DNA from 2 places in the Telluria sp. B2 genome. Region 2 is predicted to be linked to the other one. Evidence: predicted binding sites of a transcription regulator. Region 2 holds the regulator's gene; the other holds the start of a gene.
What was found. Region 2 encodes FliA, which starts transcription of late flagellar genes. Its sites were predicted from a motif close to CTAAAGTTTNNNNNNNNNNNGCCGNTA; they were not measured.

Region 1 (15,716 bases), 760 kb from region 2:
GGCTGCCGGCGATGCCACAGATTCTCGTCAAGCTGCTCGGGCACCTGCAGGCCGATGACCTGGGGATGGAGGAGCTGGCCGACCTGATCGCCAAGGACGCGGGCATGACCGGCAAGCTGCTGGCTGTCGCCAACAGCTCGGCCTACCACCGCGGCAGCCGTACGGCCAACCTGAGGCAGTCGCTGGTGTCGCTTGGCACCGACATGATCAAGACCCTGGTCATCAGCGACTCGGTATTCCAGACCTTTAACAATTTCCCCCATTCCGGCAGCACCGACCTGCGCGCGTTCTGGAAGAACTCGCTCGTCGCGGCCGTGATCGCGCGCGACGTCGCGCGCCGCATCGAGTACCCGCACCTGGAAGAGGCCTACCTCGCCGGGCTGCTGCACAACGTCGGCCGCCTGGCGCTGCTGGCGACCGCGCCCAAGGAATACGGTTTCAACTTCACCGCGCTCGACGACGAGGACCTGTGCGCGGTCGAGCAGCGCACGCTGCAGATCACCCATGCGGAAGCGGGCGCCTGGCTGATCGAGCGCTGGCAGCTCGACTCCTTCCTGGCCGACGCCGTGCTCTACCACCACGAGTCGAGCGGCCGCCTGGAGGCGGCCCATCCCCTGATCCGCATCGTGCGCCTGGCGCACCTGATGTCCGGCCACCCGGACGATACGGACGCGCTGGCCGAAGGCGCGGCGCTGTGCGGCCTGGCCCCGGGCGAGATCGGCGAGATGCTGGACGCCGCCGCGCGCCAGGTCGACAAGGCCGCCGTCCACCTGGGCATCGACCTGACGGGAGCGGAGGATATCCCGGCTCCGCCGGCCTATGCTCCGCAGGCCTACGCTCCCCCTGGCGTCGACCCGGTCCAGCAGCGACTGTCGGAAGAAGTGCGCAACCTGGTGCTGGTGTCCGAGGTCGGCCAGACCTTCGCGCGCCAACAGGGCGAGGGCGCGCTGCTCGAATCGATGACGCGCAGCGCGCGCATCCTGTTCGACTTCGACAACACCGTGGTCCTGCTCGAGAACCCGACCGGCCAGATGCTGGTTGGTGCGCCGGGCGTGGCCACGGCCCGCATCGCCGAATTCGCGATCCCGCTGTCCAAGGGCGGACCGATCGCCACCGCCGCACTGGAGCGCAAGCCGGCCTACCTGCAGCACGGCAGCGAAGCGCTGGGCCTGCCGGAAGAACAGCTGCTGCGCATGCTCGGCACCGACAGCCTGGTCTGCCTGCCGCTGGTGGCCGGCGCGCGCTGCCTGGGCGTGCTGGTGGGCGGCGTGGCGTCCTGGCAGCTGCCGGCCTGCCAGAAGCGCGAACGCTTCCTGCAGTCCTTCGGCACCCAGGCCGCGACCGCACTGGAGACCGCGCTGCTCGAGCGCGGCCAGGCGCGGCGCCAGATCGCCAGCGTCGCCGAGGAATACCGCGAGGCCTCGCGCCGCGTGCTGCACGAGGTGAACAACCCGCTGTCGATCATCAAGAACTACCTGAGTGTCCTCGACGGCAAGCTGGCGCGCCAGGAACCGGTGGCCAGCGAGATGTCGGTGCTGAACGAAGAAATCGACCGCGTCGGCCAGCTGATCGGAACGCTCGCCGACATCAAGCCGCCCGAGACCGGCCCGCGCCCGCTGGACGCCGTGAAGGTGGTCGAGGACGTGGTGCGCCTGTTCCGCGCCGGCCACTTCGTGCCGGCCAACGTACAGATCGCCACCGCCCTGCACGACGAAGCGCGCCTGGTCGCGGGCGACGCCGACGTGCTCAAGCAGATCCTGGTCAACCTGGTCAAGAACGCGGTCGAGGCCCTGGGCGGCAGCGGCGGCGGACGCATCGAGATCGCCACCCGCGGCCACGTGCACCGCGAGCGCAAGCTCTACCTGGAGCTGACGGTCTCCGACACCGGCCCCGGCCTGGCGCCCGAGGTGATGGCGAACCTGTTCTCGGCGGTGAAGAGCACCAAGGATGGCGCGCACCGCGGCCTCGGCCTGTCGATCGTGCATGGCCTGGTCAAGCAACTGAACGGCCAGATCGCCTGCCGCAGCGGCAAGGGCGGCACCGCATTTGAAATTCTGCTGCCGGCATGGTCCGGCGCCAGCGCCGCGCCGGCCCTGCCTGCGCGCGCCCTGGGTTCTGTATAAGGTATGACGAACGTGTACTCAGCCAGCGCTACTTCAGCCATGTCCCAGGGTGCGGACGCTCCGGCCGGAATGCCTGACACTCCGGCGGGGCTGCCCGGCATCGCCGACCAGCCCCGCCTGCTGCTCGTGGACGACGAGCCGCGCCTGCTGGCCTCGCTCTACGAACTGCTGCGCGACCGCGGCTACCACTTGACCACGGCCGGCTCGGGGAGCGAGGCGATCGCCCACCTGTCGACGCTGCGCTTCGACCTGGTGCTGCTCGACCTGCGCCTGCCGGACATCGGCGGCCACGAGATCATGGACTTCATCAATGCCAAGGGCATCGATGCCGACGTGATCGTGATGAGCGGCGAAGTCGGCATTGACGCTGCGATCGGCGCCCTGAAGCGCGGCGCCTACGACTACCTGCGCAAGCCCTATGCGCGCGAGGAACTCCTGACCACCGTCGGCAACGCGCTCGAACAGCGCCGCCTGGCCACGGCCAATGCGCGCATCGCCAACCAGCTGGAAAACTCGGAGAAGATGTACCGCTACCTGGTCGACAGCTCGCCGGACATCATCTACACGCTGAACCACGAAGGCCGTTTCACTTTCGTGAACGACCGCGCCTACCAGTTGCTGGGCTTCTCGCGCGACGAACTGATCGGCAAGCATTACTCGATCCTGGTGCACGACGAGGACCTGGAGCGCGCCCGCTACGTGTTCAACGAGCGCCGCGTCGACGAACGCGCCTCGCGCAACGTAGAGCTGCGCCTGAAGTGCCGCGGCGCGCGCAACAACAGCGGCGACCGCACCTTCAACAACACCCTGATGACGATCTCGCTGAACTCGATCGGCATGCACGTGCCCGACCAGGAGGTCAAGAAGCTCGAGTTCTTCGGCACCTATGGCGTGGCGCGCGACATCACCGACAGGAAGCGCGCCGAGGAAGTCATCTCCTACCAAGCCTACCACGACATCCTGACCGACCTGCCGAACCGCATCCTGTTCAAGGACAGGCTGGGACTGGCGGTGATCCAGGCCAAGCGCAAGCAGACCGAGCTGGCCGTGATGTTCATCGACCTGGACCGTTTCAAACTGGTCAACGACACGCTCGGCCATGTGAAGGGCGACGAGCTGCTGCAGCAGGTCGCGGTGCGCCTGAAGGAATGCCTGCGCAAGGGCGATACGCTGGCGCGCCAGGGCGGCGACGAATTCACCATCGTGCTGCCGGAACTGCGCGACCGCGACGACGCGCGCATGGTGGCCGACAAGTTCCTCGAATGCCTGCACAAGCCTTTTGACCTCGACGGCCACGAAGTGCATATCTCGGCCTCGATCGGCATCGCGATCTACCCGGGCGACGGCGAATCGATCGACGAGCTGCTGCGCCATGCCGACATCGCGATGTACCAGGTAAAAGCCCTGGGCAAGAACGGCCACAGCTTCTACCACGACTCGATGCTGGACGTGTCGCACCAGAAGATCGCGCTCGAGCAGGCGCTACGCCGCGCGCTCGAGCACAACGAGCTGGAGATGTACTACCAGCCGCAGATCGACGCCGCCACCGGCCGCATCGTCGGCGCCGAGGCGCTGATGCGCTGGAACCACCCGACGCGCGGCCTGCTGTCGGCCGGCGAATTCCTGCCCTTCGCGGAAGAGAACGGCCTGATGCTGCCGATCTCGGACTGGATGATCGGCGCCCTGTGCCGCGACATGCTGCAGTGGAACCTGGCCAGCGGCCAGGCGGTGCGGCTGTCGCTGAACCTGTCGCCGCAATACCTGGACCGCGGCGACTTTTTCGAGAAGATGCGCGGCGCCCTGGTGCGCTACGGGATCTCGCCCGGCCAGATCGAGGTCGAGATCACCGAGAACATCTGCATCCGCAACCCGCAGTACGCGATCGAGCAGCTGAACAAGCTGTGCCAGCTCGGCGTGTCGGTCGCGATCGACGACTTCGGCACCGGCTATTCGTCGCTCTCCTATCTGCACCGCTTCCCGATCCACACGATGAAGATCGACCAGTCCTTCGTCAAGGAGATCCACGACGAGAACGGTCACTACCCGGTGATCCTGGCGATCATCTCGATCGCGCGCGGGCTCGGGCTGCACCTGATCGCCGAAGGCGTCGAGACCGAGGTCCAGGCCAACTACCTGAAGGCCAACGGCTGCGAGACCATGCAGGGCTACCTCTACTACCGCCCGATCTCGCTGTCGAACTTCATCGGCGTGCTGCGCGCGCAGGCGCTGGCCGCCCCCCAGGGGGCGCCTGGTTCCACGGCCCAGGTGCGCGCGATCCGCGCCTGATCCCGGCGCCTCCTTCCCATGGATACCGCGACGACCGCGCCCGCAGCAGGGGAACGCCACACGGCCGAGTTCCTGCGCGTGAAGGGCCTGGCCGAGCGCGGCGTCGCCAGCGCCCAGCACAGCCTGGGCTTCATGTACGTGAACGGCCAGGGCGTGCCGCAGAACTACGAGCTGGCGGTCGCCTGGTACCGCATGGCCGCCGCCGCCGGCCTGGAGCAGGCCCAGTACAACCTCGGTGTGATGTACCAGAAGGGCCAGGGCGTGGCCCAGGACCACGAACAGGCGCTGTACTGGTACGGCTGCGCGGCCGAGCAGGGTTACGCGCCGGCCCAGTACAACCTGGGCTGGCTGTATGCCAAAGGGCAGGGCGTAGCAAGCGACGTGCACAAGGCGCTGCACTGGTTCCGGCGTGCCGCCGACCAGGGCGACGCCGGCGCCCAGCACAACCTGGGCATGATGTACGAGGGCGGCAAGGGCATCGCCCAGGACCAGGAAGAAGCCTTGGCCTGGTACCGCCGCGCCGCCGGCCAGGGCTATGCGCGCTCCCAGTTCGCTCTCGCGCTGCGCTACGACAGCGGCCAGGGCGTGGCGCGCGACCCGTCCCAGGCGCTGGACTGGCTGCGCCGCGCCGCCGAGCAGGGGCATGCGCCGGCCCAGTTCAACCTCGGCCTGCGCTACGACAAGGGCCAGGACGTCGAGCAGGACAGTGCCCAGGCGATTGCCTGGTACGAGCGCGCCGCGCGCCAGGACCACCTCAGTTCCCAGTTCAACCTCGCGCTGATCTACGACAGCGGCCATGGCGTGGCGCGCGACGAGGCGCGGGCGCTCGAATGGTACCGCCGCGCGGCCGAACAGGGCCATGCGGGCGCCCAGGACAACCTCGGCCTGCGCTACGAGCACGGCCAGGGCGTGGCGCGCGACGCCGGCCTGGCCGCGCACTGGTACCGCAAGGCCGGCGAGCAGGGCCTGCCGGCCGCGCAATACCACCTGGGCCAGCTCTACGACGCGGGGCAGGGCGTCGAGCACGACCCGGCCCAGGCGGCGGCCTGGTACCGCAAGGCGGCCGAGCAGGGCCACCTGCGCGCCCAGTTCGACCTCGGCCTGCGCCATGAGAGCGGCAACGGCGTGGCGCAGGATGCCGCGCTCGCGCTCGACTGGTACCGGCGCGCGGCGGCCCAGGAATATGCGCCGGCCCAGTACATGGTCGGCGTCCTGATCGACCGCGAGGACATGGGCGACCCGCGCGAGGCGACCGACTGGTACCGCAAGGCGGCCGAGCAGGGCCACGCGCTGGCCCAGTTCGCCCTCGGCCTGCGCTACGACAGCGCACATGGCGTCGAACGCGACTACGAGGCGGCCCACTTCTGGTACCTGTGCGCGGCGCGCCAGGGCCATGCGCGGGCCCAGTTCAACCTCGGCGTGATGTATGCGACCGGGCAGGGAACGCAGCGCGACCCGGTCGAGGCCTATGGCTGGCTGCACCGGGCGGCGGCGGGCGGGATCGCGGCTGCTGGACCCTACCTGAAGCGGCTCGCGGCGCGGATGGCGCCGGTGCAGCTGGCGCAGGCGCAGGTGTATACCGAAAACGCGTAGTGCCCGACAGCTCAGGGGGTGGTTGAACGCGTGGGGCGATTGTGACTCGCGGCGGTGTTTGCGGGCGATGCGTCGCCGCCGCAGGTTAATGCATGAACACGTAACGCGTGGGCACGGGATGTGCCCACCCTACGGTCGGCGTTCTGGCCACAATAGCGATAACACTGCATGGCTTCCTGTAGGGTGGGCACCCCGTGCCCACGCGAAACGCCGCGTTGTGACACCGTTTTTTGAAACCGACCGTACGCCATTCGCCGACGCATCGAACGGCAAACCCGCGCCTTTTCAACAACCTGTTGTCCCCCAACCTCACCCGCGCGCCGTGCAGCAAGCGACTGGTATATACTGTATGCCCATACAGCTCCACCTTTCGCGATGGAACTCACCGACAAGCTCGAAATCCTGGCGGACGCCGCCAAATACGACGCCTCCTGCGCCAGCAGCGGCGCGCCCAAGCGCGCCTCCGACGGCAGCGACGGCGGCATCGGCGCCACCACCGGCATGGGCATCTGCCACAGCTACACGCCGGACGGGCGCTGCGTGTCGCTGCTGAAGATCCTGCTCACCAACTTTTGCATCTACGACTGCCAGTACTGCGTCAACCGGCGCAGCTCGAACGTGCCGCGCGCCCGTTTTGCGGTCGAGGAAGTGGTCAAGCTCACGCACGACTTTTACCTGCGCAACTACATCGACGGTCTGTTCCTCAGCTCCGGCATCATCCGCTCGAGCGACTACACGATGGAGCAGCTGGTGGAAGTGGCGCGCCGCCTGCGCGAAGAACACAACTTCCGCGGCTACATCCACCTGAAGACCATTCCCGACGCCGACCCGGCCCTGATCGCGCAGGCCGGCCGCTATGCCGACCGCCTGTCGGTAAACATCGAGCTACCCACCCACGACAGCGTCACGCGCCTGGCGCCGGAAAAGAACGTCCACACCATCAAGCTGGCGATGGGCTCGATCCGCCGCAAGCTCGACGAAAAGGCCGAGGAACCGAAGGCGCCGAGCTTCGCGCCGGCCGGCCAGAGCACGCAGATGATCGTCGGCGCCGATGCCAGCGACGATCACACCATCCTGAACACCGCCGAAACCCTGTACGGCAGTTATAAACTCAAGCGCGTGTACTACTCGGCCTTCAGTCCGATCCCGCAAAGCCCGAAGAGCGTGCCGCTGGCCCCGCCGCCGCTGCTGCGCGAGCACCGCCTGTACCAGGCAGACTTTCTCCTGCGCGGCTATGGCTTCACGGCAGGGGAGTTGATGCCGAAGGCCGGCAATCTCGCCCTCGACGTCGACCCCAAGCTGGCCTGGGCGCTGGCCAACCGCGAACACTTCCCGATGGACCTGAACCGGGTAGACGCCGAGATGATCGCGCGCATACCCGGCATCGGCCTGCGCAACGCCAAGCGCATCGTCGAGCTGCGCCGGGTGCGGCGGGTGCGCTGGGAAGACTTGTCTCGCCTGCGCTGCAGCATGAAAAAGATCGCGCCTTTCGTCGTCACGGCCGACTACAAGCCGGCCCAGGGGCAATCCAGTTCCGACCTGCTGCGGCGCCACCTGGCCGACGCGCCCCAGCAGATGAACCTCTGGCCGGAATTGCAGGCGGCATGAGCGCGGCCGCAGCGGTTGCCGCCGGCCAGCCGCTGGCGGTCTTCAGCTTCGCCGAATGGCGCGACGCCGCGCGCGACCTCCTGATCCACGCTGTCCCGCCCGAGCTCGTTACCTGGAACCAGCCCGACGCTCCGGACCTGCTCTCGGCCGATCTGTTCTCGGGTGCGCCGGCGCCAGCCGAGCCCACGCATAATGCCTCCATCCGATTCAATGACTTGAGACCGGCGCCGCATTTGCCGCGCTCGCTGATGGACATGCTGCAGACGGCGGCCTGCTGTCGCATGCCGGACCGCTGGGCCTTCCTGTACCGCGTCATCTGGCGCTGGACCCAGGGCGAGCACGACGTGCAATCCGCCGCCGACGCCGACGGCGCGCGATTGCATGCGATGGTGAAGGCGGTGCACCGCGAGGAGCACGACATGCATGCCTACATCCGATTCCGCGAGCGTCCCGAGGCTGCCGGCCCGCCGCGTTTCGTCGCCTGGTTCGAGCCGCGTCACGACGTGCTGCCCCGGGTCGCCGAGCATTTCGTCAACCGCATGGGTAATGTGAGCTGGATGATCGCCACGCCCGAGGCCAGCGTGCTCTGGGACGGCCACACCCTGCACAACACCGGCCCCCTGATGTCCAGCGCGGCCGAACTCGACGACGCCGGCGAAGCGCTCTGGCTGACCTATTACCGCAGCATCTTCAATCCGGCGCGCCTGAACACCCAGGTCATGCAAAGCCACATCCCTTCGCGCTTCTGGAAGAACCTGCCGGAAGGGGCGATCGTGCCCGACATGGTGACCAACGCCGCGCTGGGCGCGCGCCGCACCGGCCAGGCCCAGGCGGTCGGGCGCAAGAGTGGCGCCACGATCCCGATCGCCCCGGCCGACGCCCAGCCCGAACGCCAGCAGCCCTCGAAACTCGACGAGTGCCGGCGCTGCGACCTGTGGCAGTACGCGACCCAGGCCGTGGGCGGAGAAGGCTCGAAAAAAGCGCCCATCATGCTGGTGGGCGAGCAGCCGGGCGACCAGGAAGACCTCGCCGGCCATCCCTTCGTCGGCCCGGCCGGCAAGCTGCTCGACAAAGTCTTCGACGCCGCCGGCGTCGAGCGCCGCGAGGTCTATCTCACCAACGCCGTGAAGCATTTCAAGTGGGAGCCGCGCGGCAAGCGCCGCCTGCACAAGACCCCGGCCCAGCGCGAGATCGAGGCTTGCAGCTACTGGCTGGAAAAGGAGCTGGCCGCGATCAAGCCGAAGGTCATCGTGGCGCTGGGCGCCACGGCGCTCAAATCGGTGCTGGGCAGCGGTAGCGTGACGCTGAAGGACAAGCTCGGCAAGCCGATCCGGCACGATGGGCGCTGGGTGGTGACGGTCTACCACCCCTCGTATATCTTGCGCGTGCCCGACGAAGAGGCCAAGCGGCAGGCGTTCAAGGTCATGGTCGACGGCCTGAAGCTGGCGCACGCGCTGCTGGACAGGCCGCCGGAAGAGCCGCCGGCGTGACATGGTGTTGGCTTTTGTAGGTTGGACACCTGTGTCCACGCGGTACAGCAGTGGCAAATGTACGAAGGCGATCCCGCATGCGGCGTCAGGCGTAGGGTGGGTTCTCGAACCCACCGGATACGGCATCGGCAAGCGTTTGCGGATGGTCTTGCCGATGGCTGCGCATCGCCGCGTGCCGATAAAAATGAATGTTCGACTCGGAGCCGGTGCACCGCGTGGACACAGGTGTCCACCCTACGACATCAGCGCTCCGCCCCCTTCTCCGCCGGCGCCAGCGCCACATCGAAGCGCACCAGGTCCCCCGCGCTGACCTGCTTCGCCGCGGCCGGCGGATCGATCTTCCCGATCGCGAAGCCCGGTTGCACCTGCACGATCGACACCGTGCCGAGCGGCGCTTCGACGGTGCCGAGCGGCGTCAGCGGATCGCTGCCGTAGACCTGCTGGCGCGGGTCGGCCCGGTAGACCACGAGCTGGTCGCCGGGCGCCACCGAGGAGGTGCTGCCGGCGTCGATGAAGATGCGTTCGCCCTGCACCTGCACGACTTTCGCCATGAAGGGCAGCGGCCCCAGGTCCTGGGCAATCTGGGCGGCGCCCTCGTCGAGCGCGCGCAGGATCGCGCCGCCGAACGGCGTGGCGGCGAAGCTGGCGCTGCCGAAAGGCTTGTCGCGCCCGACGCGCTGCTCGCCCACCCCTTCGGCCATAGCCGTGCGGCGCGCGATCAGGGCGCCGGACAGGCCGTCGTAGACGTAGAAGGCGATCTCGATGCGGCGCGCATCCTTCCTGATCAAACCGTAGTACGCCGGCTTGCCGAACTTGCCGGCGTCGACGATCTCGCCGGCGATGACGAACTGGGCGTCGTGCATGGAGGCGATGCGGCGCACTGCGGCAAGGTCGGTGGCCGGACCGCTGGCGCCCGGGGCGATCACGTAGGGGCTGTCCTTGCCGAGGAATTTGCCGCTGCCGGTCATGCGGCGCAGCAGTTCCTGCGGCAGGCGGGTGGCGATGTCGTCGACGTCGTCGAGTTGGGGCGAGCTGCGCACGTGGAAGGGGGTGACGACGATCTTCTTGCGGTAGGCGAGGTTGACGTTGCCGCGCGGGCGGGCCTCTTCTTCCTTGACCTGGACGCGCACGTGCAGCAGCTGGCCGGTCTGCCATTCGCGCACGATGCGGTAGCGGTCGAATTCGGCGGCCGGCTGGACGCGGCTGCTCTCGAGAAGCTTGCCGCGCGTGCTGGCGCCCGCGGCGACATCGACGCGGGCCGCGCTGCGCAGGCCGAGCTGATCGAGCGCGTCGCGAATTGCCACCTGGCGCGCGCGTTCGACGCCGCCTTCGGCCACCAGGGCCACGCCTTCGGCTTCGGCCGGCGCGGCGTGGACGCCGGCGCCGGTCAGCGCGAACAACAGCGCCAGGGCGGCGCCGCGCAGGAACCGTGCTGCCTTATTGCGCATGGTAGAACGACGCGCCATAGGCAGCGCCGGGACCGGCGTTGCCCAGCATGGTGCGGGCGTTCTTCGCCGCTGCCGGCGGTGCGCTGCTCTGGGCCTGGTACTGCGCTGCATGCGGGTCGAAATCCATCTCCACGGTCGTCTCGTAGGTGCCGTCCTCGCGCTGGGCGGTATTCGTCACGCGCGCGCCACGGATGAAGGCGTCAATATACACCTTGAAACTGTCGTCCTTGAGGGCAAGCGAGCCAACCGTGCTGCCGCCTTCGACGCGCACGCCGTACACCTGCTCGGCCATGGCGCGGTAGGCATCCAGGCGCGAGGCGCGCATTGCCAGCAGCTTGCGCTGGGCCGGCGAGACGCGGTCGCATTCGCCCTGGCAGGCGGCGGTGTTGACGGCGCCGTAGCCGGTGGCGGTGAGGGTGATGACGGCGCTCTGCGCATGCGCCGGCTGGGCGGCGGAGGTGGGCATGCGCACGGTGCCGCATGCGGTCAGCAGCGTGGAAGCGGCAAGGGCGAGGACAGCGACGAGTTTCATAACGGATCCGGTAGTGGGTACTGTGCGCAAACGGGCGCGGTATCAGACTGGATAACGGACGCTGACGCCGGATCTTGATGGATTTGGGAAATATTTGTACCGAAATGGCGCAAAAAAGCGTTGTACTTGACGGTTCGGCAAGAAAGCCCGGCGGGTCGGTGCAGGACTGGCCGGGCCGGGAATCGGGCCGAAGAAGGCTCTACCGATCAGGACGAGGACAGCACGAACTGGTTGCCGTCCGGGTCCTTCATGATGGCGAACGTGCCCCAGGGCTGCTTCTGCGGTTCGGAAATATCCACGCCGCGCGCCGACAACTGGCGATAAGTCGCCTCCACGTCGTCGCAGGCGAGCGAACCGTTGAAGGCGCTGCCGATGCGTTCTTCCTGGCCTTGCGGCGTGAACAGCACGAAGCGGGTCTCCGAGCTGCCCACGCGCAGTTCGATCCAGCGCTGCTTGCCGTCGAAAGGCTGGTCGGTGATCACGCGAAAGCCGAGCTTTTCGGTATAGAAGGCGAGGGCCGCGTCCTGGTCGCGGGTCGGGATGCTGACGAATTTGATGTGGGTGATCATGCTGTCTCCTGCGTGGTGGGTCCGGCATTCTCCCATGAGGACGGCCCCGGCTATAATCACCATGACTATATTCTTGGTGAGTACAGTGACCGCCTTCGATCCCTATGTGCTGGATGTGCTGATGCCCGACCTCGTCGGCCATGAGCGCTCGCCCGCCGCCTTCCTCATCTATGCCTACCTGTGGCACCGCATCGAGGCGAACGCCGGCCGCGCCGTGCAACTGAGCTATACGGCAATCGCGCTCGATACCGGCCTGTCGCGCGTAACCGCACAGCGCGCCATCGCCTTGCTGTTGCGCCGCCAGTTGATCAGCGCCAGCAGTGAATCGCGTACCGCCGTGCCAAAATATCTGGTGCTGCGCCCTTGGGCGGCGCGCAAGCGGCAGGAGTAAAAGCGGGCAGAGATATCAGGCATGCATATGCCTCTTGTAACAACTTGTTTCTTGCTTATATTGCTTGACGCTATGACAATGCTCCCATCAACGAAAAGAAAAGGGATGTCACGATGTTGCAACGCGCCTTGCCCGCACTGACCCTGTGTTTCCTGACCCTGCCGGCCCTGGCGCAGACCGCGCCCGCCGAGCCGGCGCAGCCCGTGGCCGACACGGCGCCGCTGGCGGCGGATGGAGAACCGCTCCCGCAGACCATCCTCGTCTCGGGCCAGCGTCCTGGCCCTGGCTTGTGGAAGGTGTCGAAGGGCGAGCACGTGATGTGGGTGTTCGGGATCCATGAACCGCTGCCGAAGGACATGGAATGGCGCTCGAAGGCCGTCGAACGCAAGATCGCGCAATCGCAGGAATACCTGGGCGCGCCGACGGCCAGCGTCAGTGTCGGCTGGGGCGGCGTGACCGCCTTGCCTTTCCTGGTCGGCATCAAGAAGAATCCGGATGGCGCCACCTTGAAGGAGGTGCTGCCGCCCGAGCTGTACGCGCGCTGGGTGCCGCTGAAGCAGAAGTATTTCGGCAAGGACGACGATATCGAGCGCGAACGTCCGGTGTTCGTGGCGCAGGAACTGTACCGCCGTGCCCTGGCCGAGGCCGGCTTGCACAAGGGCCCGGACTTGCGCCAGGTCCTCGGCAAGATGGCGAACAAGCACAAGGTCAAGTACACCTCGAACACGGTCGAGGTCGACCTCAAGGAACCGGGCAAGGCGGCGCGCGAGTTCAAGAAAGGCGCGATGGAAGACATCCCTTGCCTGGCCGCGACGATCGATCGCCTGGAAACGGACATCGAAGCGATGCGCGTGCGCGCCAACGCCTGGGCTGTCGGCGAGCTCGACGCCATCGAAAAGCTCAGTTTTGCCGACCGCGAAACGGCCTGCAACAACGCCTTCCTCAGCAGCGCCCTCACCAGGCTGCAGCCGGAGCTGCTGACCATGAAGCAGCGCGCCCTCGACGGCTGGCTCGCGGCCGCCGAGAAAGCGCTGGAAAACAACACCAGCACCTTCGCCGTCCTGGGCATGAAGGAAGTCCTGTCGCCGCAAGGTGCGCTGGCGAAGCTGAAGGCGAAAGGCTACACGGTTGAAAAGCCGAACTGAGCGGCACGGATCGGGCAAACCCGTAGGGTGGACGGCTTCGCCGTCCACGCGTTCAACAATCTTATGATTAGCAGCACCGCGCAACGGAAGCACGAAGCGACCACGATTCCGAAACCGTCCCCATCCCACCACACTTTCCCCCGCTAGCGCCCCGCAGGCCTACCGTGCACCTGAAATACTTGCCATTGCGCTATCATTGCTGACGAGGCGACATGGATTCCCGACATTGCACGCATGTCCGGGACCGCCTCGCGTCATCAGAACAACCAGTGGAAAAGGGTAGAGCATGAAGTTATCCCGTGTCGCCGAGGTCCTCTCGGATTACGCACGCGCCGAAATGTACGCGCTGTCGTCGATCCGCAAACTGTCGGACGTGCACCTGATCTGGGGACCGATCTACGCCCGCTCGGCCTATGGGATCGGCGCCAAGGACTTTTCCCTCTACCGCCTGGCCAGCACGCCGAAGAAGAGCTGGTCCGACTACCTGATCAACGAACCGCTGAAGGCGAAATACGCGGCCATCACCTCGAAGGAAGCACGCCAGATCGCCGACGACAAGTCGCGCTTTTTCGAACACTGCCATGCCCACGGCATCCGCACCATCCCGATCCTGGCGCTGGTGACGAAGCAGCCGTCGAACGGCGGCATCATTCCCCACCTGCATTCGCCCGGGGAGCTGGCGCGCGTGCTGGTGCCAGGCCAGTATTTCTTCAAGCCGAGCAATGGCTCGCACGGCAAGGGCACCTTCTCGCTGCGCGTGGACGATTTTGGCCTGCACTGGGCCGGCAACAGCGGCACCTACGCGGAATTCTTCGACTACTGCCAATCGGCCCTCGAGTACACCCGGGCGTTGATCGTGCAGCCGAAGATGTTCAACCACCAGGTGATCCGCAACATCACCCAGGCCAAGGGCCTGTCGACGGTGCGCATCTGCACGGTGAGGAAGGGCGGCGACATCAAGGTCATCGGTTCCTGCCTGCGCATCATCGTGGGCGACAGCGAAACCGACAACTTCACCCATGGCTCGAGCGGCAACCTGGTCGGCGCCATCGATTCCGACACGGGCGAATTGATCGGCGTGCGCGGCTCCCGCTCGCGCACCTGGCCGAAGATGACCGACGTGCTGGCCCATCCGCGCACGGGTAAAACCATCGTCGGCGTGCAGTTGCCCTACTGGCGGGAAGTGGTCGAACTGGTGACCAAGGCGCATCACTCGATCGAGAGCCTGCACACGGTCGGCTGGGATGTGGCGATTACCGACGACGGCCCGGTCATCGTCGAAGCGAATTGGCGCTACGACATCGACATCCTGCAGGTCGCCTACAAGAAGGGGTATCGCCAGGTCATCGCCGACAACCTCGTGGTCTGAGCGGCGTCAGCCTGAACATTTGTCAACGCGGCGCAAGCTCGCGTAGAATGCAAGGCGATGCGGGTGTAGTTCAATGGTAGAACGGAAGCTTCCCAAGCTTCATACGAGGGTTCGATTCCCTTCACCCGCTCCAGTACTCTTCCTTCCGCTGTCTTCCCCGCATTTCCACTTCTATCCAAACCGCGCCTGCCTGTCGGCGAGCACCACGCGTATCTGTTCGACCAGCTCGGCAACCAGGCCCGCGCTCTCCCAGGCATAGATGGACACGGCAATCGCCGGCTCTTCGGGAAAATGGGCATACTGCCGCACGCGGTAGCCGCCAGCCGCAGCCCTGGGCAGGAGCGACAGGCCGAGCCCGGCCTCTACTGCCACCAGGACGTTGTGCAGGCTGCTGCCCGAGAAGGCGATGTACCAGCGCAGCCTTTCATGCTCGATGCGTTCGAACATGGCTTCGCGATACAGGCCGCCCGGCGGGAAGGCGACCAGGGGTACCGGATTCGGCCAGGCCTGCGGGGCATCGGCGCTTTCGAACCAGGCCAGGGCCTCGGGGAACGTGGCGCGGCAGTCGGGACTGGCTGTCGGCTCCTTGGCGACCAGGATATCGAATTCGCCGGCGCGGTAGCTGCGCGTCAGCTCGCGGCTCAGGCCGGCCGTCACGTCGAGGTGGACTTCGCGGTGGCGCCGGGTAAAGTCATGGAAGACCTGCGCCATCGCGCTGCTGACGACGTCCTCGGGCACGCCGATGCGGATCGAGGCAGTGCCGGCCGGATCGCCCAGCGCCGCCTGCGCTTCCTCCTGCAAGGCGAGGATTCTGCGGGCATAGCCCAGCAGCCGCTCGCCCGCCGGCGTAGACCTGATCGGCCGCGCGGTGCGGTCGACCAGCACCGCGCCCAGGCTCTCTTCGAGCCGGGCAAGCTGCTGGCTGATGGTCGACTGCGTCATCGCCAGGCGCTCTGCCGCGAGCGTAAAACTGCCTGTCTCGACGATGGCGGCAAAGGAGCGGAGCAGGCGTGGGTCGAGCATGGGATCTCGCTGGGATAGACGGTAATCATGCGGGAAATGAATGAATTCTATCTGAATATTTAATTTTCAAATATCGGGCAGGCTGGCTATAGTCGACGGCATGCAGCAAGAGGAAAGGAAGAGATCATGAGCGACGAAC
Region 2 (15,716 bases):
GGTCGGCGTAGGAAATCAGCCAGCGGTCACGGTCCTCGCCATGCGGCTGCGCATCGTCGTAGCGTTTGCGCGCCATGGTCTTCAGCGCTTTGCCAGCAGGCTGGCCACGCGCTCTTCCACCACGCGGGTGTGGTCGCCGCTGGCCAGGTCGTGGAAGACCTCGGCCAGGATCTCGTACTGCACCACCTGGTCGGCGACGATGGCTTTCAGCTTGTTGCCGACCGGGAGGAAGAACAGGTTGGCCAGTCCCACGCCGTAGACGGTCGACACGAAGGCGACCGCAATGCCCGAGCCGAGCCGGGACGGATCGGACAGGTTTTCCATCACGTGGATCAGGCCCAGCACCGCGCCCAGGATGCCGATCGTCGGCGCATAGCCGGCGGCCGATTCCCAGATGCGCGCCGCCTGGCGTTCGGCGAATTCGAAGGCGTTGATCTCGGTTTCCAGCAGGTTGCGCAGCTTCTCCGGCTGGATGCCGTCTACCACCAGGCGCAGGCCCTTCTGGATGAACAGGTCCTTGGTGCCCATGTACTGCTCGAGCGAGAGCAGGCCGTCGCGGCGCGCGCTCAAGCTCCACAGCGCGATCGCACTGGCCAGCGGCTGGCGCTGGCTGCGCGGCGGGAAGAACACCCAGCGCAGCATGCGCATGCCGCGCCGGAAGCTGCGCGCTTCGGATTGCAGCAGCACCGCGCCGAAGGTGCCGACGACGACGATGGCGAAGGCCGCCGGCTGGAACAGGGAGGCGAAGCGGCCGCCGTCGAGCGTGTGCCCGACGAACAGGCCGGCCAGCGCCAGCGCCAGGCCGATCAGGCTGGCGAAGTCCACAGTCTCTCCCGCAGCGACGCACGCAGGCGCGCCACCGCTTGCGTGTGCAGCTGCGACACGCGCGACTCGGAGACGCCCAGGACGGCGCCGATTTCCTTCAGGTTCAGCTCTTCCTCGTAATACAGGCCCATCAGGATCTTCTCGCGCGGCGGCAGGTTGTCGATGGCCTCGATCACGGCCGAGCGGAAGTCGGTGTCGAGCAGCGCGCGCAGCGGATCGGATTCATCGACGGCATAGCGGTCGAGGAAGCTGTCGTTGCCGTCGTCCTCGTGGAAGTCCTCGTAATACACCAGCTGGTGGCCGCCGCCTTCGAACAGCATGTCCTGGTAGTCCTCGAGCGACATGTCGAGCGATTTGGCGACTTCCGATTCGCTCGGCGGGCGGCCCAGGCGTTGCTGCAGCGTGGTCATCGCGCCCTCCACCTTCTTCATGTTCTGGCGGGTGCTGCGCGGCATCCAGTCGTTGGCGCGCAATTCGTCGACCATCGCGCCGCGGATGCGCAGCACGGCATAGGTCTCGAACTGGGCCCCGTGGTTGTCTTCGTAGCGGTTGATGGCGTCCAAGAGGCCCATCATGCCGGCCTGGATCAGGTCGTCCACCTCGACCGAGGGCGGCAGCTTGGCCTTCATTTGGTGGGCAAGACGCTTGACCAGCGGCTGGTGCTGGGTGAGCAAGTGATTCTTGTCCGCTTTCCCTTTGACGGTATACATACTTGTGCTTTTTCTTAAGAACGCGCGCCGCCGTGGCGCCCCAGCCCGGCCATGCCCGGCAAGGCGAAGCGCCCGGCGAGCCGGCGAAACGCCACCGAGGCCCCGGCCAGCGGGAAGGCGTCGACCACGGTGCGCCCGAGACGCGCCGCGCGGTGCAGGTATTCGTCCGCCGGCACCGAGCCCATCGAGCTCAACGTTACCGCCAGGTAACGACTTGCCGCCGTCGCCATATTATCGTAAACCACCTTCGCCTCCGCCTCGGTGGCGCCGGTGACCAGGATGCCGAAGGGACGGCGCCCGAACTCCTGGGCCAGGCGTTTGATCAGGGCATAGGCGTTGGTGATCGAGGTGGCGCTGTTCGACACCTGCACCACGATTTCCGAGTCGGCCAGCATGGGCACGGCGAAGCCGCCTTCACGGTTCAGTTCGCCATCGACGATGACGATGCCGCCCTGCCCTTTCACCAGCACCTCGAAGGCTTTCGCCAGGCGGCGTTGCTCATCGCTGCCGGTGCGCGGCACGACGCCATCGCGTGCCAGCAGGGCGACCTGGAAGCCTTGCGGCGCATGCTGGACCACCTGGTTCAGCGCGCATTCCTGGCGCGCCACCTGCATCAAACTGACATGGCGTTCCATCTCCAGGTGGCAGGCGACGCCACGCGTTACGCCATCCCTGCGTTGGCAGGCGTCGACGATCATCACGTCGTTGCCGGCCTGGGCCAGCGAGGCGCCCAGGTTCACCAGCATCGCGGCCTTGTCGTCGCCCGGCGTGGCCGACAGGAAGGTCACGACGCGCGGCTTGGGACCGGCCAGCATCCGGCGCAGGCCTTCGGCCTGGTCGAAGTCGAAACTAGCCAAGGCGCACCCCGCGCAGGCTGCTGTCGCTGGCGACGTTGCCGGTATGCGCCATCACCAGCGGCAGGTCGGCGTCGTCGAACTGGTTGCCGGCATCGCGGCGGCCGCGGAAGGCGCGGTCGACCAGCATGGCGCGGTCGGCCAGGTGCAGGTCTTCCGGCACGCGCTGGCCGTTCGAGATGTAATGCAGGTTCAGCTTCTGCCGGATCACGACGTCGAGCACGCTGCCGATCGAGGCGGCTTCGTCGAGCTTGGTCATGATGCAGCCGTGCAGGCCGCTGCCCTGGTAGGCGCGCACCACTTCGTTCAGGGTCTCGCCCGTCGCGGTCGCGTTCAGGCACAGCAGGCGCTTCACGTCGGCGCCGGCGCCGGCCAGCATCGCCACCTGCTCGGTGACCATCTGGTCGCGCTGCGACATCCCGATGGTGTCGATCAGCACGGTGTGCTTGTTCCTGAGCTCCTTGAGTGCGATGCGCAGGTCGGCCTCGTCCTTCACCGAGTGCACCATCACGCCCAGGATCTTGCCGTAGATGCGCAGCTGCTCGTGGCCGCCGATACGGTAGGCGTCGGTGGTGATCAGGGCCAGCTTCTCGGGGCCGTGGCGCATCACGCAGCGCGCCGCCAGCTTGGCGGTGGTGGTGGTCTTGCCGACGCCGGTCGGGCCGACCAGGGCAAACACGCCGCCCTTGTCGAGCAGCGTATCCTCGTCGGCCATGGTGGTCAGGTTACGGGCCAGCACGGTCTTGATCCAGCGCATCGCCTCGGCCGCGTCCTTGTTGGCCGGCATCTTGTCGATCAGGTAGCGCGACAGCGAGGCCGAAAAACCGGCGCCCAGCATCTCGCGCAGCACGACCGCCTTCTGCGGCTCGCGCTGCTGGGTGCTGCCCCAGGACAGCTCGGCCAGCTGGTTTTCCATCACGCCGCGCATGGCGCGGATCTCGCTCATCATGCCGTTCATCTCGGCGGCGGCCGATTCGCGGGCCTGGGCGATCGCGGCCTGCATCATCTGGGTCATGGCGGCCATGTCGAAGGCCGGCTCCGGGGCCGGCGCTGCGGCGCGGCGCGGAGCAAAGGCCGCTTCGAATTCCGGCTCCATCTGCGCCGCGCGGCGCGGGGCGAAGAAGTGTTCCGGCGCCGGGGCCGGTGCGGACGGCGCGGCGCGGCGGTTCACGAAGGACGAGGCTTCCTGGTCAAAAGCGTGCAGGTGATCGAGGCGCGGCTGGGGCGCGGCCATCTCCGATCCGGCGGCCGGGGAGCCCAGCGCGGCGACGTCGTCGTTGTCGAGTGCGAGGATCTCGACCACGCCATCGACGGGCCGGTTCGAGAGGATGACGGCATCGGGTCCGAGCGCATCGCGCACCTTGCGCAAGGCTTCCCGGGATGTTGCCGCTGTAAATTTCTTCACATTCATCTTATTCTCCGCACTGCTAGGCTCGATTCAATGCAGGCGCAACTCGCCTGTCTACGGAAGAGATTATTGACGATGCCACGAAGCAACCATCCGGGGAAAAGGATGGGGAAATGGGGTCAATTCTCGCGGGGAGTGTCGGGTTCGCGGCCGGGCGCGGCCCTGGCGGGCGAAGGCTTGGGCTTGCAGACACGCGCAGAAGAACGTCATGCGTGTCCGGTGAAGCCCTGCACCCTAAGTTTGCGGCCACGGGTTGAAGCATGCGCTGCCGGAACGCATCTGACGCCTGCCGGCTTGTCATCCGCCCCCGGGTCAGGCAAACGTCTCCAGCTCACTGAGCAGGCGGCCGGCAGCATCCTTGTCGGCCATCCGAGGCATGAATCCGATCGGCCAGTCGATACCGACGGCCGGGTCGTTCCACAGCAGGGTACGCTCGAATTCGGGATACCAATAATTGGTCGTCTCGTAGAGAAATTCGTGCGCCGCAGGTCTACTGGGATAGCTTCTTAGTCGAATGCTTCTGCTGAAGAGAAGTTGCTGCCGACCTTGTCCTTGGCGGATACGATCGGTTCGGATGTGATCGGCCAGCTGATCCCGACTACCGGGTCGTCCCAGCGGACGCACCGCTCGAACGTGGGCGAATAGTAGTCGGTTGTCTTGTAGAGGAACTCAGCAGTCTCGGACAGCGTATAGAAACCGTGGGCAAAACCCTCTGGCACCCAGAGCTGCTTCTTGTTTTCAGCCGACAGGATCTCGCCGACCCATTGGCCGTAGGTGGGCGAACTCTTGCGCATGTCAACCGCAACGTCAAAGACCGCGCCATGCACGACGCGTACAAGCTTGCCCTGCGCATTCTGGATCTGGTAATGCAGGCCGCGCAGCACATGCTGCGTCGAGCGCGAATGGTTGTCCTGCACAAAAGTAACGCTTCTGCCGATCGCCTCTTCAAAATGACGCTGGCTGAAGCTCTCGAAGAAGAAGCCGCGCTCATCCCCGAATACTTTCGGCTCAAATAAAACGACATCCGGTATCGCCAGCTTGGTCGATTTCACAGGACGTTCTCCTTCAGCAGGCGGTTCAGGTACTTGCCGTAGCCGCTCTTGGCTAACGGGGCGGCCAGGGCGGCAAGCTGTTCGGAACTAATCCAGTTCTGACGCCATGAGATCTCCTCGGGGCAGGCAACCTTCAGTCCCTGGCGATGTTCGAGCGTCGCAATGAATGAGCTCGCCTCGAGCAGGCTGTCGTGGGTACCGGTATCAAGCCAGGCATGGCCCCGCTTCAGAATTTGTACATCCAGGCTTCCCTGCTTCAGATAGACCTCGTTCACTGCAGTGATCTCGAGCTCGCCTCGAGCGCTTGGCTTGATCGATTTCGCGATCTCGACAACCTGCGTATCGTAGAAGTACAGTCCCGTGACAGCATAGTTGCTTTTCGGAACCATTGGCTTTTCTTCAATGCTACAAGCCTTGCCGCTGGTGTCGAATTCGACCACGCCGTAACGTTCGGGGTCAGCCACGTGGTAGGCAAATACCGAGGCGCCGAAGGTCTTTTCGTTGGCTGCATGCAGCAGGGTTGCCAAGTCGTGTCCGTGGAAGATGTTGTCGCCCAAGACCAGCGCGCACGGAGAGTTTCCAAGAAATTTTTCACCTATCAGGAAAGCCTGGGCGAGCCCGTCCGGCGTTTCCTGCACCGCATATTGCAGATTCATGCCCCACTGCGATCCGTCACCCAACAGCTGAGCGAAGCGAGGAGTATCTTGCGGAGTTGAAATGATGAGCACGTCACGAATGCCGGCAAGCATCAGGGTACTCAAGGGGTAGTACACCATCGGCTTGTCGTACACCGGCAACAATTGCTTACTGATCGACAAGGTGGCTGGGTGCAGCCTGGTGCCGGAACCGCCGGCGAGAATGATGCCTTTACGATGAACCGAGGTCATATTGTTTTCTATGCTTTACAGAATTTCGCGGACCATACGGTCCACACCAGCGCGCCAGTCGGGCAGCGTCAAGCCGAACGTTACCTGCAACTTGTCCGTATCCAGGCGCGAGTTAAGAGGACGCTGCGCTGGCGTCGGGAAAGCCGTGGTCGGTACCGCCGCGACGCTGTCTGGCGCCGCCTTTAACGCCGCACCAGCGGCGCATGCGATGTCGAGCACGTAGCGCGCGTAGCCATGCCAGCTTGTCTCGCCGGATGCCGTCAGGTGATACAGGCCCGCGTGCTCGGGATGCAGCACGAGGTCACGTAATGCATGCGCGGTTACGTCGGCAAGCAGTTCGGCGCCGGTTGGCGCACCAAACTGGTCATCGATCACGGTGAGGCGCTCACGCTCGGCAGCCAGGCGCAGCATCGTCTTGGCGAAATTGCCGCCACGCGCGGCGTAGACCCAGCTGGTCCGGAAAATCAGGTGCCGCGGACAGGCTGCGGCAACGAGCCGCTCTCCTTCGAGCTTGGTCTGGCCGTACACGTTCAGCGGCTGTGGCTGGTCAGTCTCTTTCCAGCGAGCATCGCCGCTACCGTTGAAAACGTAATCGGTCGAGTAATGGACGATACCGGCCCCGACGCGCTGGGCAGCCTTGGCCAGCACTTCCGGCGCCAGCGCATTGATGGTGCGCGCCAGCTCGGGTTCGGACTCCGCCTTGTCGACTGCCGTGTGGGCCGCTGCATTGACGATAAAGTCCGGACGCACTGCTTCGACGCTCGCAGCAAGCCCGTCGAGGTTGGTGAAATCGCCGCAGAGGTCCTTGCTGTCGAAGTCGAGCGCAACGACCTGGCCGAGTGGCGCCAGGCTGCGCTGCAATTCCCAGCCCACCTGGCCGCCCTTGCCGAACAATAGGAATTTCATGCGGCCCTCGATTGCAGGGTAACGACCCATTCCTGGTTGGCCAGGTACCAGTCGACCGTCTTGCGGATGCCGGTCTCGAAGGTTTCCGCCGGCTTCCAGCCGAGTTCGCGTTCGATCTTGCCCGCGTCGATCGCGTAGCGACGGTCGTGGCCAGGGCGGTCGGTCACATAGGTGATTTGCTCACGGTAGGACTTGCCATCCGCGCGCGGTCGCAGTTCGTCGAGCAGGCCGCACAGGGTGCGCGCGATCTCGACGTTCTGCATTTCGTTCCAGCCGCCGACGTTGTAGGTTTCACCCAGCTTGCCTGCCTCGAGCACGCGGCGGATGGCGCTGCAGTGATCCTTGACGTACAGCCAGTCGCGCACTTGGGTGCCATCGCCATACAGCGGCAAGGCCTTGCCAGCCAGTGCGTTGACGATCATCAGCGGGATCAGCTTTTCAGGGAAATGGAAAGGACCGTAGTTGTTCGAACAGTTGGTCGTCAGGACCGGCAGCCCATACGTATGGTGGTAGGCGCGCACCAGGTGGTCGCTGGCAGCCTTGCTTGCCGAATAAGGACTGTTCGGCTGGTACTGGTTGGTCTCGCGGAATGGGTGATCGTCGTGCTCCAGCGAGCCGTAGACTTCGTCGGTCGAAACGTGCAGGAAGCGGAACGCCGCCTTTTCCCCATCTTCGAGGCCAGTCCAGAAGGCACGCACGGCCTCGAGCAAGTTGAAGGTGCCGACGATATTGGTCTGGATGAATGCGGACGGCCCGGTAATCGAACGATCCACATGCGACTCGGCGGCGAAGTTCACGATCGCCCGCGGGCGGTACCTTGCCAGCAGCTCGGCAACGAGTGCGCTGTCGCCGATATCCCCCTCGACGAAAATATGGCGCGCATCACCCTTCAGGCTGTCCAGGTTGTGCAGGTTGCCCGCATAGGTCAGCTTGTCGAGGTTAACGACTCGCTCGTCCGAACCCTGCAGCCAGTCCAATACAAAATTCGAGCCGATAAAGCCAGCCCCACCCGTTACCAAAATCATAATATATTTTCCAAAATGAGAATCAAAAGACTGCCGATCAACAAGTGTCCGCTGTTGCGAACACCAGTGCTTCGTCGACCGAGTCTGAACTGTGCAATTTTTCGTTCGCCAGCATAGGGCGAGATTGCAATGTCCATTGATAAATGCGGCGGTGGTATCGCCTTTCGAACAGTTCGGCTTGGTACTTGAGGAAAGGTATTTTAGCCGATCAACTTGCATTACTCCAGATAACAGCATGGAACCTTAAAGCAATAATTTTCCCTATGAGCAACTGCTGAACAATTTAGCTTCGTGCGAAGTCAGTGTTATCCACAGATGTGTTTTTTACACGGTGGATTTTGTTAAGCTGGCGCTCTACGCCCCAACTCAGCTGTTTGAGCGGACTCCAGGCGCGACTTCGATTCCTAACAGGGGACGCGCCAGGATCAGGCTGGTAGAACCGCACGAGATAAAAACCCCAGCAGCCTTCTTTGTTGTGCTGCGATAGCGCGGCCTCCTGCCGCACTGCGCAAAAAAACAGGCAGAGCCCTCCAGACCCATCCTGATGCCCGTATTAACAGCGTACGCGCGAACCTTTCATGACACACATCGGTGAGAATTCGTGAATATTTGGACGACCGACCAACAGTGATAAAAGATAGAAAATTTCACTAATATTCACAGCTGAGCCGAAGGAACTGTTCGGTTAACAACACCGTAGGTTTAAAAAAAGTTCTGCTTAAGTGTTGTTTTTTTGCCGAATCATTTTCAGGTATATCCCAAGGCAGTTTCAGGCGCGATAAGGGAAAGCGTCCGCTCTCCATGCCCGCATAGCTCTGAAAGTTACCGGCGCCATTCAGGATCACTGCGCCCCCACCAGGCTGGTCACCCGAATCGTCTTGGTCTCGGGAATCTCCGAATGCGACAAGACCTTCAGCTGCGGCAGTGCGCGGCGCAGGAAGCGCGAGAGCAGCACGCGCAGCGGGCCCGGCACCAGCAGCACCGGCGTGTGCCCCATCGCTTCCTGCTGCTGCGAAGCCAGGTGCGCCTGCTGGGCGATGGTGTCGGCCAGGCCCGGTTCGATGCCGGTGCCGTCGCCGCCCGCGCCCAGCGCCTGCATCAGCAAGCGCTCGAGGCGGTTGTCCAGGGTCATCACGCTCAGTTCGTTCGTGCCGGGGAACAACTGCTGCACGATCGCCCGTCCAAGGGCAATGCGCACCAGTGCGGTCAAATCGTTCGGGTCCTGGGTCTGCGGGCCATGCTCGGACAGGGTCTCGATGATGGTGCGCATGTCGCGGATGTGAACGCCTTCGAGCAGCAGGTTCTGCAGCACTTTCTGGAGCGTCGACAGCGACACCACTTTCGGCACCAGGTCTTCCACCAGCTTCGGCGATTCCTTGCCCAGGTGATCGAGCAATGCCTGCACTTCCATGCGCCCCAGCAGCTCGGAGGCGTGGGTCGTGACCAGGTGGTTCAGGTGGGTCGCCACCACGGTGCCGGCATCGACGACCGTATAGCCCAGGTTCTGCGCCTCGTCGCGCAGCCCGGCGTCGATCCAGACCGCGGGCAGCCCGAAGGCCGGGTCGACCGTCTGCTGGCCCGGCAGCGTTCCGCTGGCCATGCCCGGGTTGATCGCGAGGAACTGGCCGTTGATCGCTTCACCGCTGCCCACTTCCACGCCCTTCAGGGTGATGCGGTAGGCCGAGGGTTTGAGTTCCAGGTTGTCGCGGATGTGCACAGGCGGCGCCAGGAAGCCGACTTCCTGGGCAAACTTCTTGCGGATGCCCTTGATGCGCTTGAGCAGCTCGCCGCTCTGGGCATGGTCGACCAGCGGAATCAGGCGGTAGCCTACCTCCAGGCCCAGGGTATCGACCGGCATGATGTCCTGCCAGGTCGCTTCCTCGGTTTCGGCGGACGCGGCCTTGGTGGCGCCGGCCGCCGCCTCCTCGGCCGCGGCTTCGGCTTCGCGCTGGGGCGCCTCCTTGTTGCGTTTGCCGAGCAGGTAGCCGCCACCACACAGCGCACCGGCCAGCAGCAGGAACACCAGGTTGGGCATGCCCGGGATCAGGCCCAGGCCACCGATGATGCCGCCGGTAATGTACAGCACTTCAGGCTTGGCGAAGAGCTGGCCGACCATCTGGCCGCCGATATCCTGGTCGTTTGCCACGCGCGACACCACCATGCCCGCCGCAATCGAGATGATCAGGGAAGGAATCTGCGCCACCAGGCCATCGCCGATGGCCAGCAGGGTGTAGGTCCTGGCGGCGTCGCCGACCGCCATGTCGTGCATTGCCACGCCGACGATCAGGCCGCCGATCACGTTGATGAGGGTGACCATGATGCCGGCCACGGCATCGCCCTTGACGTACTTCGAGGCACCGTCCATGGCGCCGTAGAACTCGGCTTCCTGGCCGACTTCGGCGCGGCGCTTGCGCGCCTCGGCTTCGCCGATCATGCCGGCGTTCAGGTCGGCGTCGATCGCCATCTGCTTGCCCGGCATCGCGTCCAGGGCGAAGCGCGCGCCCACTTCGGCGATACGGCCCGCGCCCTTGGTAACGACGGTGAAGTTGATGATGGTAAGGATGACGAACACCACGATACCGACGGTGTAGTTACCGCCGATCAGGAAGTGGCCGAAGGCTTCGATCACCTTGCCGGCCGCGGCGCCGCCGGTATGGCCTTCGGTCAGCACAATGCGAGTCGAAGCCACATTGAGCGACAGGCGCAGCATGGTCGACACCAGCAGGATCGCCGGGAAGGCCATGAAGTCGAGCGGCTTGACCGTATACAGCGCGGTCAGCAGCACGATCACCGACAGCGCAATGTTAAAGCTGAAGAACAGGTCGAGGATGAAGGCCGGCAGCGGCAGGATCATCATCGCCAGCAGCAGGATGATGAGGATCGGCGCGGCCAGGGCATTGCCCCGGGCGCCGAGTCCGCTCAGCCAGGCAGGCAGTCTCAAACTGTTCATCGAATTGCTCCGTTACTGGTATCTGGTTATTGCGGTTGCTGCGGTTGCTGCGCCTGCGAAGCCGGGTTCAGCGGGTCCATTTCCGGCGGAACAGGCAGCCTGGTCGGGCGATCCGGATACTGTCCGCCGACCTTGCTGTAGTTGCGCAACTGGAAGACATAAGCCAGCACCTCGGCCACGGCCGAGTACAGCTTCTCGGGAATCTCGTCGTCGATCTCGGTGTGCTTGTAGAGCGCACGGGCCAGGGCCGGGGCTTCCAGCAGCGCGACCTTGTTCTCTTTCGCCAGCTCGCGGATCTTCGCCGCGACCTCGTCGGCGCCCTTGGCCACCACGCGCGGCGCGCCTTTCTGGCCGTCGGTGTACTTCAGCGCCACCGCGTAATGGGTCGGGTTGGTCACCACGACGTCGGCAGTGGGCACATTCTGCATCATGCGGCTGCGCGCCATTTCGCGCTGGAGCTGGCGAATCCTGCCCTTCATCTGCGGATTGCCCTCGGCTTCCTTGGCTTCCTCGATCATTTCCTGGCGCGTCATCTTGTGCTTGTTGGCGTAGTGCCAGAGCTGGTAAGGGCCATCGATGGCCGCGATCGCGCCCAGCGCGCCGACGATGAAGAGAAAGGCGCGCCACATCAGGCTGGCCAGGTGGGCGGTCGAGGTGCCGAGCGGCTCGACGGCCAGGCCCAGCACCGCATCCATTTCGCTCATCACGACCACCCAGGCCACGGCGCCGACCAGCAGGGTCTTGGCGACGGCCTTCAGCAGTTCGACCAGGGCATTGGTCGAGAACATGTTGCCCAGCCCGCTGATCGGGTTGAGCTTCATGAAGTTGGGCGTGAACGCCTTCGCGCTGAAATTGAAGCCGCCGATGAGCAAGGGCGAAGCGATTGCAACGAGCATGATGGCAAAGGCCAGCGGCAGGCAGGCGAGCAGTACGCCGCCAACGTCGGCGGCAATGCGCTCAAGCAGGACGTCCGGGTTGTAGACCTGCTCGCGGTTCAGGCTCAGGCCCGACTCGAGTGCGCCCGACAGGCGGCCGACCAGGCTGCCGCCGGTGATCCAGAGGCCGGCGCCGGCCGTCATCAGGACCGTGAACGTGGCCAGTTCGCGCGACCGGGGAACGTCGCCTTCTTCGCGCGCCTTTTCGAGTCTCTTGGGTGACGCGTCTTCTGTCTTTTCTGCGTCGCTGTCTGCCATGCCCTGCTCCGTGATTGCCCTTGCTTGTACAGGGCGCGATTATGACTGGAGTTGCCGCAAGGCTATAAGCCGATTAACCGAACAAAATAGGGTCTATTCCGGCGCTTACGTAAATTCAGGGGAGAACGTCAATGCGAAAACAGCAGGAAATGGAGGGGTGCGTGAAGGGCTACCGCCACCGCAAAATTGGTGTATTGTGAGCATTAAAAGAATCTGTGGTTTTACTGCCAGTCGTCGTCAAATCCGGCACAGAATCTCACAGAATCTCACGCAGGCCGTGCTAAGCTCTCAATAATTGAGGGTTGCTTTGTGGCAAACCGAAAGGCGAAGAACATGAAACTATCGAAACGCCCACTGCACAATTTCACGCCAAGTATTGCTGTCCTCTCGCGGTATTGCGAGCTGCTCGACAGGACCCTCCCTCATTTGCGGACCCTGCTGTTGGTTGCTGGCCTGGCTGCTGCCGCCCTCAAGGCAGGGCCGCTTGCCGACTACCTGTTCAGCGCAGGCCTGCTGCTTCACTGGGCGATCTGGTTCCAGGGCTGGTGGACAGGGGCCCGCTCGCGTCGCTAAGCCCTGCTCTGCCAAGGTCAGCCGACCGTGCTGACCTCGTCCACTTCATCGGCCTGCGCAAGTGCGGTCTTGCTTGATGTCCAGCGCCCACGCACCACACGGCCGTACACAGCGATGTACAGGGCCAGCTGGATCAGCACCAGGGCAACGGCGCTGCTCACCGAGCCGCCCAGGAATACACTGGCCGCGATGCAGATCGCGATGATTGGGCCCATGATGCAGACGACGCCGGCATTACGCTTCCAGGCACGTGCAGGGTCGCGCGCCACATGCTTGAACACCACGCGACGGAAGATCAGGGTATGCAGGTGCAGCGCATCCGGTGCGCCAGGGCTGACGTTCTGGATGAAGCGGCGGCGATAAATGCTGAACAACACTTCGATGATGGGATAGGCGCATACACCCAGCACCTGCCAGGCATTGATTTCTGCGTGCCTGTTGAGCAGCAGGACGGCCATCTCGGCAACCCAGAAACCGAGGAAATAAGCGCCGCCATCGCCAAGGAAGAGCTTGCCGGTGGGGTAATTCAGGACGAGGAAGCCACACGCGGCGCCCACGCACAGCGCCGCCAGCATCATCACGAAAGCATCATTATGCTGCCAAGCAATGATGCCCAGGCCTGTTGCCATCAGGATGATAGTCGTACTCGACAAGCCGTTGAATCCGTCGATGATGTTCACGGCATTCGCAGCGCCAGCCACCATGATCGCAGTCACTGCGATGGCGACCGGTGCATATACGAGCAGGCTGTCGAGCCCCCAAATGTCCATTTCCTCGACAGTAGCGCCAAGCATCACACTTGCGAGCAAGGCACTGGCAATCGTTGCCACAAGCCGCACACGCACCGATACTCTTTTGGTGAAATCTTCGATAATGCCGGCTACGAAAGCAGGGATGCTTGCGCACAGCAGAAGCAGGACGAGATCGAGTTGTGCCGCATTGAATTGGCCGGGGAACAGTTGAGTGAATGCAAAAATTCCAAGCAGGAGGCCGGCGACAACGCCAACGCCACCGATACGGGGCACTGCGGTCGTATGTACCTTTTGCACACCACCAAGATCGTGATCGTGCGACAGCTTTCCATGCCAACGCTGTGAACCGACGATCAGCGCGCTGACCGCGAGACTGGCGCCCGCGCTCAATGCACCCATTGTTACTACATTTTCTAAAAGCATTCTCTCTACATCCTAATCGTCACACGACGCTACCTGAGAAGACATTCTGGCAAACACAACACTTTCAACGCGCCAGAAGGGCGCGCAGCTGACGAGCTGTCGTATAAAAGTAACTAGCTCCAGGCAAACCGGTAGCTATCCAGGCACCAGAGTCGTCGTGTTGAAGTAGAGCACTGAAAGTCACACGACAGACTATCCTGTCGGGCCTGCCCTACTTGTAAGAATTTGTCCGTTTTTTGTCTTTTAGATCACACATCAACGGCGATCGCAGAAGACTTCTGCTGACGCTGCCGAGCTGAACGATAACATTTTCTCCATACACACTTCGCACTGCAAAAAAAGACCGCGGCGCGAAGCCGCGGCCTTTTTCGAAGCGGGTACTTCGATCAGCTACCGCTACCGCCCGTGCCGCCGGTAACAGTGTTCTGGGCAGCGTCCTTGCGCACGCTTTCCAGTACTGATGCAGCCGGAGCGCCGTTCGCGCCCACGATGTTGCGCGACTTCAGGGACTCGAGGATCGCATCCTGGGCGTTGCCAGGATTGGTTGCGCTCTTCGGCACCAGGCTGGCCGTCAGGAAGTCGGTCGGAACCGAAATACCTGCCGCAGTCGAGACAACCTGCGCCACGCGGTTCAGCGTGGCCTGCATCATGGTGCCGTTGCCGACGATGAGTTGCACGCTCTTGCTCTGTGCGAGCTGGGCCGGGGTGGCGCTGGTGCCGGCGCCCGAAGAAATTGCAATGTACGAGACGAGCATCTCGGTCAGCGGCGTGATGTTGGCCTTGGCGCCGTCACCGCTGGCGATCGAACGCAGGGTGACGCCGTTCTGGGTAACCGACAGGATGCAAGGACCTTCGCCTGGCGCCGCTACCTTGATGGTGTAGGAGCCGTCCGCATTGGTTTGCGCGCTTGCCGAACCGGTCTTGCAGCTTGCGGTCAGGGCCGCGTTGGCGATTGCAGCGCCAGTTGCTGCGGTACCGCTCATCGTGATCGCGTAGCTTACCGGCGGCGGCGTGACCGAGACCGGCGGAGTGTCGTTGTCGCTGCCGCCGCAGGCAGCTAGGGTCGAGGCCATGCCGGCCATCAGTACCAATTTGCATGCTGCGCTGAACTTGAAGCTCTTTTTCATCTAAATACTTCCTTTTGAGTTGTTTTGTTTGATCTTGCAGAGGTCACTCGGGCGCAAGCTTACAGGCACGGACCTGCTGTCGAATAGCGCGCGGCAAATTGCTGTGTTCTCGAACTTACTACTATATATGAGCCATTTTCCAGGGGCAACAATTCTTACATCATCTCCTTCGCTAAGTTGTTGATCTACAACCAGATTCTCACACAATCTCACGTTTTTATCGTTCTATGGCCGAGTGTATTTACCCGAAGCGCCGTTAGGTCTCAGTCGAGGATGGACGTGTACTGGAGGAAGGCATTACGCATGCGCGGCATCTGCCGCACGATATATTCGCGGCCGATCCGGCCCTGGTTGAAGAAATTGGCGCGCGCGCCATACGCCATCGGTAACTCTTCCACCACCCCCATGTTGATGCAGTTGCAGTCACCAGGGCGGGCATGTTTCGTTTCGACGCGCGCCATATAGCTGCTTGCACCTTCCAGATGAGTCCAGCCCGGTCTCATGCCCTTGCGCGGCGTGAGCGGCACGGCAATGCCGAAGCCGATGCGGGTCTCCACCTCGCTCTTCTTCAAATAAGCCTGCGCTTGTACGTCGCCGAACCAGCGGCTCAGTTGCAGGAAGGGCCCCCGGTCTTCACCGCGGTAGCGCTGGTAGCCCGCTTCGATGGAGGCATTCAGCGGTGCGTAGTTCCACATATAGGAAACGGCGCCGGTCTCGATGTGATCGGTGCGGTAGCGGAATTTCTCGCGCAGGTGGGTGTACTGAAGCCTTACCTGATCGTCGGTGCCTGGGACGAACCAGGTGGTCTCGTTCTGTACACCATCGAGGTCGTAAAGGTATCTACCGGCCGAGGTGATATTGATGACGCTATCGCTCAGCCAGAACGCCTGACTCAGCACGGCGGTACGCAGGCCGTCGCGCTGCTGGGCCCAGCCGAGGAAGCCATGGGCCACGTCGTCCGACTCGGCCACCGTGCGCAGGTAGCTGGTGTACACCTCCGCGCCCTTCCAGACCGGCACCAGGGCCTGGAC

Region 1: the regulator FliA is predicted to act here: its motif matches at 11,133-11,159, upstream of ACSUZJ_RS02915 (LPP20 family lipoprotein).

Annotation. Positions count from the first base shown of each region.
Region 1 covers NZ_CP196525.1:642,709-658,424, forward strand. Annotated here, with positions in the region: gene ACSUZJ_RS02885 (HDOD domain-containing protein) at 1-2,123, shown strand, start outside; gene ACSUZJ_RS02890 (EAL domain-containing response regulator) at 2,193-4,409, shown strand; gene ACSUZJ_RS02895 (SEL1-like repeat protein) at 4,428-6,002, shown strand; gene ACSUZJ_RS02900 (putative DNA modification/repair radical SAM protein) at 6,378-7,610, shown strand; gene ACSUZJ_RS02905 (UdgX family uracil-DNA binding protein) at 7,607-9,100, shown strand; gene ACSUZJ_RS02910 (flagella assembly protein FlgT middle domain-containing protein) at 9,343-10,548, opposite strand; gene ACSUZJ_RS02915 (LPP20 family lipoprotein) at 10,538-11,080, opposite strand; gene ACSUZJ_RS02920 (VOC family protein) at 11,287-11,649, opposite strand; gene ACSUZJ_RS02925 (hypothetical protein) at 11,735-12,040, shown strand; gene ACSUZJ_RS02930 (TraB/GumN family protein) at 12,154-13,185, shown strand; gene ACSUZJ_RS02935 (sugar-transfer associated ATP-grasp domain-containing protein) at 13,472-14,554, shown strand; tRNA gene ACSUZJ_RS02940 (tRNA-Gly) at 14,614-14,687, shown strand; gene ACSUZJ_RS02945 (LysR family transcriptional regulator) at 14,726-15,577, opposite strand; gene ACSUZJ_RS02950 (nucleoside deaminase) at 15,704-15,716, shown strand, end outside.
Region 2 covers NZ_CP196525.1:1,402,488-1,418,203, reverse strand. Annotated here, with positions in the region: gene motD (flagellar motor protein MotD) at 1-76, opposite strand, end outside; gene ACSUZJ_RS06345 (flagellar motor protein) at 82-825, opposite strand; gene ACSUZJ_RS06340 (RNA polymerase sigma factor FliA) at 807-1,535, opposite strand; gene ACSUZJ_RS06335 (MinD/ParA family ATP-binding protein) at 1,550-2,392, opposite strand; gene flhF (flagellar biosynthesis GTPase FlhF) at 2,385-3,800, opposite strand; gene ACSUZJ_RS06325 (dTDP-4-dehydrorhamnose 3,5-epimerase family protein) at 4,110-4,421, opposite strand; gene rfbC (dTDP-4-dehydrorhamnose 3,5-epimerase) at 4,304-4,849, opposite strand; gene rfbA (glucose-1-phosphate thymidylyltransferase RfbA) at 4,846-5,736, opposite strand; gene rfbD (dTDP-4-dehydrorhamnose reductase) at 5,752-6,642, opposite strand; gene rfbB (dTDP-glucose 4,6-dehydratase) at 6,639-7,667, opposite strand; gene flhA (flagellar biosynthesis protein FlhA) at 8,509-10,617, opposite strand; gene flhB (flagellar biosynthesis protein FlhB) at 10,644-11,810, opposite strand; gene ACSUZJ_RS06290 (hypothetical protein) at 12,144-12,383, shown strand; gene ACSUZJ_RS06285 (MraY family glycosyltransferase) at 12,401-13,534, opposite strand; gene ACSUZJ_RS06280 (hypothetical protein) at 13,945-14,685, opposite strand; gene ACSUZJ_RS06275 (YjbH domain-containing protein) at 14,949-15,716, opposite strand, start outside.